DNA from 3 places in the Thermoclostridium stercorarium subsp. stercorarium DSM 8532 genome. Region 3 is predicted to be linked to each of the others. Evidence: riboswitches for the same ligand, from Rfam matches in the RefSeq annotation. Region 3 holds a riboswitch; each other region holds the start of a gene.

What was found. Region 3 has a riboswitch for thiamine pyrophosphate ahead of thiW (energy coupling factor transporter S component ThiW). Riboswitches for the same ligand answer to the same signal wherever they lie in the genome.
Region 1: linked by a shared signal. The riboswitch ahead of thiM (hydroxyethylthiazole kinase) and the one ahead of thiW (energy coupling factor transporter S component ThiW) in region 3 are both predicted to bind thiamine pyrophosphate.
Region 2: linked by a shared signal. The riboswitch ahead of thiC (phosphomethylpyrimidine synthase ThiC) and the one ahead of thiW (energy coupling factor transporter S component ThiW) in region 3 are both predicted to bind thiamine pyrophosphate.

What each region holds. Positions count from the first base shown of each region.
Region 1 covers NC_020134.1:2,007,790-2,010,965, reverse strand. Annotated here, with positions in the region: gene CST_RS08640 (class I SAM-dependent rRNA methyltransferase) at 1-213, opposite strand, end outside; gene CST_RS08635 (cupin domain-containing protein) at 399-971, opposite strand; TPP riboswitch at 1,161-1,263, shown strand; gene thiM (hydroxyethylthiazole kinase) at 1,482-2,318, shown strand; gene CST_RS08625 (thiamine phosphate synthase) at 2,345-3,061, shown strand; gene CST_RS08620 (HAD family hydrolase) at 3,084-3,176, shown strand, end outside.
Region 2 covers NC_020134.1:2,521,871-2,525,046, reverse strand. Annotated here, with positions in the region: gene CST_RS10930 (putative Ig domain-containing protein) at 1-383, shown strand, start outside; gene CST_RS10925 (nucleoside hydrolase) at 623-1,513, shown strand; TPP riboswitch at 1,587-1,692, shown strand; gene thiC (phosphomethylpyrimidine synthase ThiC) at 1,797-3,095, shown strand; gene CST_RS10915 (DUF1848 domain-containing protein) at 3,116-3,176, opposite strand, start outside.
Region 3 covers NC_020134.1:2,117,648-2,120,823, forward strand. Annotated here, with positions in the region: gene CST_RS09045 (DUF3788 domain-containing protein) at 1-503, shown strand, start outside; gene CST_RS09050 (hypothetical protein) at 645-1,355, opposite strand; gene thiW (energy coupling factor transporter S component ThiW) at 1,427-1,921, opposite strand; TPP riboswitch at 1,997-2,104, opposite strand; gene CST_RS09060 (DUF362 domain-containing protein) at 2,459-3,176, opposite strand, start outside.

The DNA.
Region 1 (3,176 bases), 110 kb from region 3:
TGAAATGAGCCTGACGGTAATTTTGCTGTTATTATTGTAAAAACCCGTGCCAAGAAAAGCATTTCCGGCAAACACATCCACCAGTCCGCCGTTTTGGGGTTCGCCTTCTGTTTCACGGATTTCTTCCCCGTATATCCATGGATGCCCGTCTCTGACACTGCGTTCGGCTTTCTTAGATATTATTACTTTGGGATATGGTCGTATCTGTTTCACTTGTTTCACCTTTCGAAGCTTTTTTCTGCGTCATTTTAACATATTTTATCTTATGCCTTCAATACAGGCATTATCAGCTTAAAAGCCGTAATATTATGCAATATAGCATTTAAATAAAAAAGCTTTCTATGGCGAAGTTCAGTTCCCATAGAAAACTGATTATAAGAAAATGTCAAAACACATACTCAATTGTTTTTTTCAGCGGCCTCTGCAATTTCTTTTGTTTCATGAACCGTTCCGCGAGGATGTTGAGGGGGTGCGTATATGGAATAAAGTTTTAACGGCCTGTTTCCGGTATTTATTATATTATGCCACTTACCGGCAGGTATTATAATTATATAACCGTCGGATACATCCTTTTGGTAATTCAGGTTATGCTTGCTGTCGCCCATTTTTACGAGTCCGGTGCCTTCTTCGATGCGTATAAACTGGTCGACGTTAGGGTGTATTTCCAGACCGATATCTTCACCCACACCAATACTCATCAGTGTAAGCTGCATATATTTACCCGTCCATAATGCAGTGCGGAATGTATTATTTTGTTTTGTGGCCCTTTCAATATTTATAACAAATGGCTCGGGGCCGTAATCCTTTAATTCTGTTACAGGGTTATCGTGATGAGAAAAATTATGAATATGGCTGTCCCTGTCCTGCATATGGAATTCCGTTGGTTTATTTAAACTGTATCGACGATAGATAACATTTGGATTTGTTTTTTTAAAGCCAGTATAGTGCGGGTAATGGTATATCCTGCGCATAATTACCTCATTTCCTTTAAATTTCCTACATGAATAATATATGCTTTATGTAAAACAGATGTGTTTATTCTTTATTTTTTTGTGTGCAAAGTTATTTAAGAAGAGATGCAATTTGTTTATATATAAGTAATTTTCAAATAAAATTTTACGGGTCTCTTGACATTAAGGACCATAAATGGTACTTTATAATAAAAACTGCGGGGGAACTCGTTAAACGAGTTGAGAAAGGTAAGACCTGACCCTTTGAACCTGTCAGTTAACACTGGTGTAGGGAAGCAGTTTTTATCAGATTAATATTAAATGATAAATAACAGCTCTCTCCACCAGGGGGGAGTGTTTTTTTATGAAAACCGAAATACAGGAGACAAATTCTCTTAAAATTACATGTCCAGGAATCAACTCGTTTGTTTCGGCCGGCGGATAATGTATATTACCCAACAGTTCCCCTCATTATTTGATGAATTTCCCATTTAAGTAAAATTAAAATATAAGACGAAAGGAGAGTCAAGCATGATCACAAAACAGGAGATCCGGGAGCAAATCATCCGGACGGTTGAAACGGTGAAACGGACAAATCCCATGGCAGGCTCGATTACCAATATGGTAACAATTAATTTTGTTGCAAATGCACAACTTGCCGTCGGGGGCTCGGCAGCAATGGTTTATCTGCCCGAGGAAGCTGAAGCTTTGGCAAAAGCGGGCGGAGCTACATATGTGAACGTGGGAACTCTTTTGCCGGTTCATGAGCAGACTTTGCCTCATGTGGCAAGAGTGCTGTATGAATTACGTAAACCATGGGTGCTTGATCCTGTGGCGGTGGGAATTGGTTCACTCAGAAACCGGATGTTACAGCGGTTTAAAGAGTATAAACCCTCCGTAATAAGGGGCAATGCTTCTGAAATTATGGCATTGGCGGGATTATGGGAACTGGAAGGCGGCACTAAAGCTTCCAATGTTCGTGGCGTTGATTCAACAGATTCAGTAGACTCGGCAAAAGCAGCGGCCGTTGCGTTAGCCAGATGGACCGGCGGGGCCGTTGCCGTATCCGGCGAAACCGATTTAATAACCGACGGTTCGGTTATAGTTTACTCTTACGGTGGATCGCACTTTATGCAAAAAATTACCGGCGCAGGCTGTGCTTTAGGTGGAGTTATCGCGGTTTATGCAACGGCTGCATCACCTTTTATCGCCGCGCTGACGGGAACCGCGGTGTTCAATCTGGCTGCAACCCGTGCTGAAAATAAGGTCCTTGGCCCCGGAAGTTTTCAGGTCCGTTTTCTTGACGAACTTTACAAGGCAAGTCCGGAAGATATTGCCGACAATAGGTTTGATATTGAAGAGATTTAATTGTAACGATCTGGGAGGTGAAATCAGTGAGTATAAGAAAAAATTTGGATATATCCGCATACCTGGTGATAGGTCCGGAAAATACGAACGGAAGACCTGTGAAAAAAATTATTAAAGACGCAGTTGAAGCCGGGTTCACATGTATACAAATCAGATCCAAGGTTGCATCTGCCAGGGAACTTATTGAATTAACACGTGAGGCCGCGGAAGTAATAGCCCTGTTGGGAAAATCCGATAATGTGGCCCTGCTTGTGGACGACCGGCTGGACGTTGTTCTGGCTGCAAGAAAGCAGGGAATAAAAGTCGACGGTGTGCACGTGGGGCAGTCGGATATACCTGTGGACGTATGCAGGGAATATCTGGGAGAGGACTCGGTTGTCGGGCTGTCGGCAAGAACCCATGAAATGATTGAGTATATAAAAACAGCAGATGTTTCGGGAATTGATTATTTTGGAGTCGGACCGGTGCATGAAACAATGACTAAGCCTGATTGCGGGCTCGATACAGACGGAAAAATAAAAACCAGAAGTTTTGAGGAAATTGCAGAGATAGTAAGGCTCAGCAAAATTCCTGTAGTAGTGGGTGGAGGCGTGAAGGTTGCTGATATACCTCAGCTTGCGCGGACCGGAGCCGCCGGTTTCTTCGTTGTATCCGCAGTGGCCGGAGCCGATGATCCCAAACAGGCTGCCCTGGAACTTGTAAATGCGTGGAAACTCCATACCGAAGCCGGAAGGAAAAATTAATAAACCGAAAACAGGTGGGAATATGATTAAAGGGGTTATTTTTGACATAGACGGGGTAATACTGGACTCGATGCCAATTTGGAACAAAGCCGGGGAAATGTATCTGCGGAAGCTG
Region 2 (3,176 bases), 400 kb from region 3:
GGGCGGATGATATAAAATCAGAAATATTGAAAAACGGAATACGTTATTTTGCAAATAAGAGCTATAGCGGCAGTCGGGCAAGTATAACAGCGCCTTTGGCTGTTGACGGGGATGTAACAATTAATTGTGAGTCGTTAGATATCTCAGCAGGAATTTTTGCAACCGGCGGCATATCTTTAAATGTCTCCCGGCTCAAAGGCATTGAAGGTGGGAAAATTGTAATATGTTCTGAAAAGGGAAACATTGAAATAAATGCTTCGAAATTTGAGTTAAACGGGCTGATTTATGCACCGAAGGGAACGGTTGTAATAAATGCAGGAGAGTTCATACTGAGCGGACACATCATTGCGGACACCATAATTAAAAACGAAATATCAAAATAATAGGAAAAGGCTGTTTTTTGAAATCTGAGAGTATGGAGACAGAGCCGAAGTCTGTTTTGGTTTTATCGCAGGAAGTAATATTAAATATAAAAATTTATAGTCACAGTAATAAATAGAAGGTCTATAGTCGTATAAGTATTATTTTCGATTGAGTGTCAATGGTTTGACTAAGCAGGTATAATATTATATTCTGGATATAGCTGCACTGTAATTTTTTATGAAAAAGGGGTGGGGGGCAATTGAAACACCGGTTTGACATTCCCGATACCAAAAAAATAAGGCTGATTATTGACACCGATGCCAAAAACGAGGCCGACGACCAGTTTGCCATTGTGCATGCGTTACTTACGCCGAGATTTATTGTTAAAGGTATAATTGCGGCTCATTTTGGCACTCAGCGCACGGCGAAATCCATGCAGGAAAGTTATGAGGAATGTGTTAAAATACTTGAACTTATGGATTTGACCAGTGAGGTTAAAGTATATCACGGGGCCGAAGCAAAGATCCCCGATGAACATACGCCAATGCCTTCGGAAAGTGCCGACCTGATTATCCGCGAGGCCATGTCTGACAGTGATAAGCCGTTATATGTGATATTCCTCGGCCCGCTAACAGATTTGGCTTCGGCTTACCTGAAAGAGCCCGCCATTGAAAACAGGCTTACGGCGATATGGATTGGTGGCGGTGCGTGGCCAAATGGCGAAAGGGAATTTAACCTTGGCAATGACATCGACGCCGCAAACGTTGTAATGCGTTCAAACATACCGTTATGGCAGGTACCGCGTAATGTTTACACCACAATGAGGGTAAGCCTGGCGGTGAAGGTAAAGCCTTACGGCAAAATCGGCGAATATTTATTCCGGCAGCTTTATGATTTGAATTTTAAATTGAAAGACAATATGCGCTTTCCAAAAGGAGAAATGTGGAGTCTTGGAGACTCGCCGGCGGTAAGCCTGCTTTTGGATCCGCACGAGTATCATTATGAAATGAAGCCTGCGCCGCGAATAACGCCGGACATGCGGTATGTGCATTACCAGAATGAACGGTTTATAGGTGTTTATAATTACGTCGATCCGCGCTTTACACTGGAAGATTTTTTTGCTAAGCTAAAGTTGCATTATGGGGAATAAAACTGAAGGTAATTTTGAAATTTGATAAAGCACCGATAAGATCAAGGCAGAATAGTTTAGAAACAGAATAAGGCATTAAAGCTGGGGGTGCCTTCAAAGGCTGAGAAAGAGGATTATCCTCTTAACCCTTTGAACCTGATGCGGTTAGTACCGCCGGAGGGAAGCTGACTTTTATAATTATTGACATTCACGCTTACCTTCGAAGGTAAGCGTTTTTATATATTTAATGGGGTACAAAAAAGGCTTAAATCGTTAAAAAAAGAAGCAGGAGGGAAACTGCCAAATGTATACGACGCAAATGGACGCTGCCAGAAAAGGTATTATAACCGACGAAATGAGAACTGTTGCAAGAAAAGAAGGGGTGTCTGCCGAAAAAATCCGGGAACTTGTTGCCTGCGGAAGGGTGGTCATACCTGCGAACAGAAATCATAAAGGCCTTGACCCGGCAGGGATCGGTGAAGGGCTTAGAACCAAAATAAATGTTAACATAGGTATTTCGCGGGACTGCCGTAATTTTGACATTGAGCTTGAGAAGGCAAGAACGGCGATTGATTTAAAAACCGACTCAATAATGGATTTAAGTTCCTACGGCAAAACGCATGAATTCAGAAAAAAACTTATAGAAATGTCTCCGGTAATGATAGGAACGGTGCCTGTATATGACGTGACAGGCTTTTACAATAAGGAACTTGATAAAATTTCCGCCGACGAATTTTTCAATGTGGTTGAACAGCACGCAAAAGACGGTGTGGACTTTATGACCGTTCATGCAGGAATAAACAGGGAAACGGCGCGGCGTTTTAAGCAAAACCAAAGGCTTACAAACATTGTATCAAGAGGAGGGGCATTATTGTTTGCGTGGATGGAACTGACCGGAAGGGAAAACCCGTTTTATGAGCAGTTCGACAGGCTTTTGGAAATATGTGAAAAGTATGATGTAACAATTAGTCTCGGTGATGCGTTAAGGCCAGGAAGTATAAATGATTCAACTGATGCCGCGCAGATTCATGAACTTATTGTCCTGGGAGAGCTGACGAGAAGGGCATGGGAAAGGAATGTGCAGGTAATGATTGAAGGGCCTGGGCATATGGCAATGAATGAGATTGCACCCAATGTAGTTCTGGAAAAAAGGCTTTGCCATGGTGCGCCGTTTTACGTCCTTGGCCCGCTGGTCACTGATATAGCGCCCGGATACGATCACATCACCGCGGCAATTGGAGGGGCAATTGCGGCATCATGCGGTGCGGACTTTTTGTGTTATGTCACTCCTGCCGAACACCTGCGGCTTCCGGATATTAACGATATGAAAGAGGGTATTATTGCTGCAAGAATAGCAGCTCATGCCGCAGACATTGCCAAAGGTATAAGTGGGGCAAGAGAATGGGACTATAAAATGAGCGAGGCAAGGAGAAACCTTGACTGGAATTGCATGTTCGAACTTGCCCTGGATCCCGAAAAGCCGCGGAGATACAGGGAAAACTCAATCCCTGAGAATGATGATACCTGTACGATGTGCGGAAATATGTGCGCGGTAAAAAATATGAACAGAATACTAAAGGGTGAAAATATCGATATCCTGTAAAATCAATTTTTTTTACATTATCATATGAACTTTAACTGTTCAAAGTTATGTCGTGTGGAAAGGTTACTTGTTATTTTTCGT
Region 3 (3,176 bases):
TACAACAGCTTTACGACCGTGCACATACCTTCCACGATGGTAAATGGCTCTTTATTAGCGTTTACGATTTAAAAACTCTGGAAGCTGTGAAGAAGCTGATACTTATTAAGAAAAAGCCGAATCGCAAGCCGTTTTCAAAAGAAAACGCCGTTTATGGCAAATGTGGGCATCGATGTGATTTATGCGTGCATTACACTGGTATAACCGAAGAATTTAGAGAAATGCTAATCCCGCATCTTAATGCGGTATATGGTAAATCCGCTTGGGATATGCGTTGCACTGGCTGTGATACAACCAATTGCCACTGCTATCAGGATGGACATGGGTTATGTGAGCCGTTAAAATGTTTACATACAAAACAGCTTAATTCTTGCTTTGATTGTGTAGATTATCCCTGTGCACAAGCAACCGTTGGATACAGACAATTGGAGCACAAAAATATTTCTGCCGATGATGTTACATGGGCGATTTTACCTTATGTTCCATATCAGTATGAAAAGTAATACCAAATTAATTAATTTGATATATTTCTACATAATCACAGCTTATTATCATTTGTACAAGGTTTGATTCCAATAATCAAAATTATTCACACTTACACTCCCAATGGTATGCTTCTACGTTATATCTCTCCCAATCGGTATTCACTTAATCTTATTCTTTATCTTATTCTTAATACGAATGCCTGCCTCAACGTGCATAATCCAGTGTCGTGACAAAGGCATTTGTATAAGTCCTTTAACATCCTTATTGCACCAGTAATCTATCAACCATACTGCTTTTTCATCTGAGCTCACAACATTCAGTTCACGGATTCTGCGTTTGTCCTCATCACCGAACTTTCTTTTAAGCTCAGTGTAGTCAATTGATCTTAACCATTCGTCGGTGGAGGTTTTAACAGCTGTAATATACTCATACAAGACATCCAGATTCAGACACTTTGAAAACTCGGAAATCTGCTCTTTTACAAGCTCATTTCCTGTTGTAATAATAGGTGAATTCATTCTCTTCTGATAATTTCCTTCAAAGAAAACTTGTCGGTTATTTTTAATCAACGTATGTACAACAATATCCTCAATTCTTGAAATGTGCCATATTGAATACGCAATAGTTTTACTGTGATAACCGTTTGCATTTATGAATGGAATAGCGCAATAATCTTTTTCGTCCAGCTCATCTTTCCAGGACATGACCTCTTGCATCAATATTTCCCGAAGCTGTAAAAGTGTATTTATTCCATCAGTGAATGATGTCCTGGTCAGTTGTTTCTGCATGATCTTGTTCATTTCCGACCATTCTTTATTCATAATAACTTTCATCTCCTTTATTATCTGCGCTCTGTTATATCTGAACATATCTCTTCGAGCACCTGTTCCAGCCCTTTGCAGAAGCCTGACAGAGAACATCAACACGAGCATAAAACAACTTATTTGGCAATTAGTTTTTTTAATAAAGGTATTCTATCGATTATTTTTAAAAGAGAATAACCAATAATGCTCCCACCAGCAGTACTCACCAAAAATGGCAGGACAAAGAAAAATACTGCCACTTCCTGCCCTAAAACAAACTTAGCGATGGGGTAACAGGCAATACCCCCTAAAATACCTGTTCCAAAAACTTCCCCCAATACAGCTAAATAATATTTTTTACTTTTACGAAACAGAAGTCCTGCTAAAAAAGCTCCGAAAATACTGCCGGGAAAAGCCAGCAGGGATCCGGTCCCCAGAATATTTCTTAATAGTGAGATGATAAAGGCATTTGCCAAAGCATAACCAGGTCCCAGGAGCACACCTGACAAAACATTAATGGTATGCTGAATGGGAAAACACTTGGATACACCTACCGGAATATAAATAACATGGGCTAACAGTGTACCTAAGGCAATAAGTAATGCTGATAAAGTGAGTTTTCGGGTAGACATACCAATTCCTCTTTACCAAGCACTGGGAAATCAAGCACATGGAAAAAGAAAATGCACAATCCAGGTAATGGGATTGTGCTGAGAGTTGCACTTGCCAACGCCGGCATTACCCAGATCAGGTCAAGGGTAAAGACCTAAAAGGTCCACTCTCAGCCGGTTTTACCAGCTCCCATAGTGCTTACTTAATACTTATTACTTTATAATTTATTTTAGTATAAAAGGAATATTTTGTAAAGCGGCATTTCCGAATAATTCCTATTTTTAACTGTGGACCTTTATTCCTCCATTCTCTACATATCTTTCTATGTGCTACGTCCGCACAATACACTTTTCTGTATGTCAGATCACTATTTTGCAGATATTTGTCCCACTGAGCATCAGCTCCGATAATCCTCGGGAAATGCCAACGGATTCATCGGTCATTTTAAAAATCGCCATTTACGGGAATATATCAATATATAAACTGCGAGCACATCAGTTAGACTACCTGTGTTGTAAAATAAAGAAACCTCGCAGTGTTGTAACCATGTGCTGATATTATTTTACTATAATGGCATGTTGCGGACAGATCTCCTGGCAGCAGAAACAACGGATGCATTTTCTGTAGTCGTAGACGGGAATATTATCTTTTCCTTTTTTAAAAGTGACAGCACGGCCTTTCACAGGGCAGTGATTCACGCATATGCCGCATTTCACACACTTACCCGCATCAATATACGGCCTTCTTGTAAATCTGCCTGTAACCTTAGACAGCAGGCTGAGAACGCTAAGTCGATCCTTTTCACGGGACACGTCGAAATCCTTCTTCCCGAAGCGTGAAAACATTTCGTCAAAGCTTATATCTGTAAGAATCCCGTTATCAAGAAGCATCAGCGCAATTTCGTTCTCTCTGCATGTTCCAATTCCTGCAACCATTCCCTGAGTATTCGTGGGAACAAGAACAGGATCCAAATCCACAAGTCTGGCAAAGACTGTATCAATTGCCACCGGATCCGCTGAAATAATAATCAGCCCCATTTCCGTAGGCGTTCCGGAGCCCGGGCCGTTACCTTCCATGGCGACAACCGCATCCATTACATGAAGGCGCGGTTTCACCAGATTATGTATGTCAACCAGCATTTCTGAGAATTTTGCCGCGTTAGGATATCTTACATGCCCTTGCGCTTTTCTTGTACCACAGATCAAACCATACATATTTTTGACTGCGCCCGTTATTTTCAGAAAGGCGTGGGTTTTCATCTTGCATACTCCGATA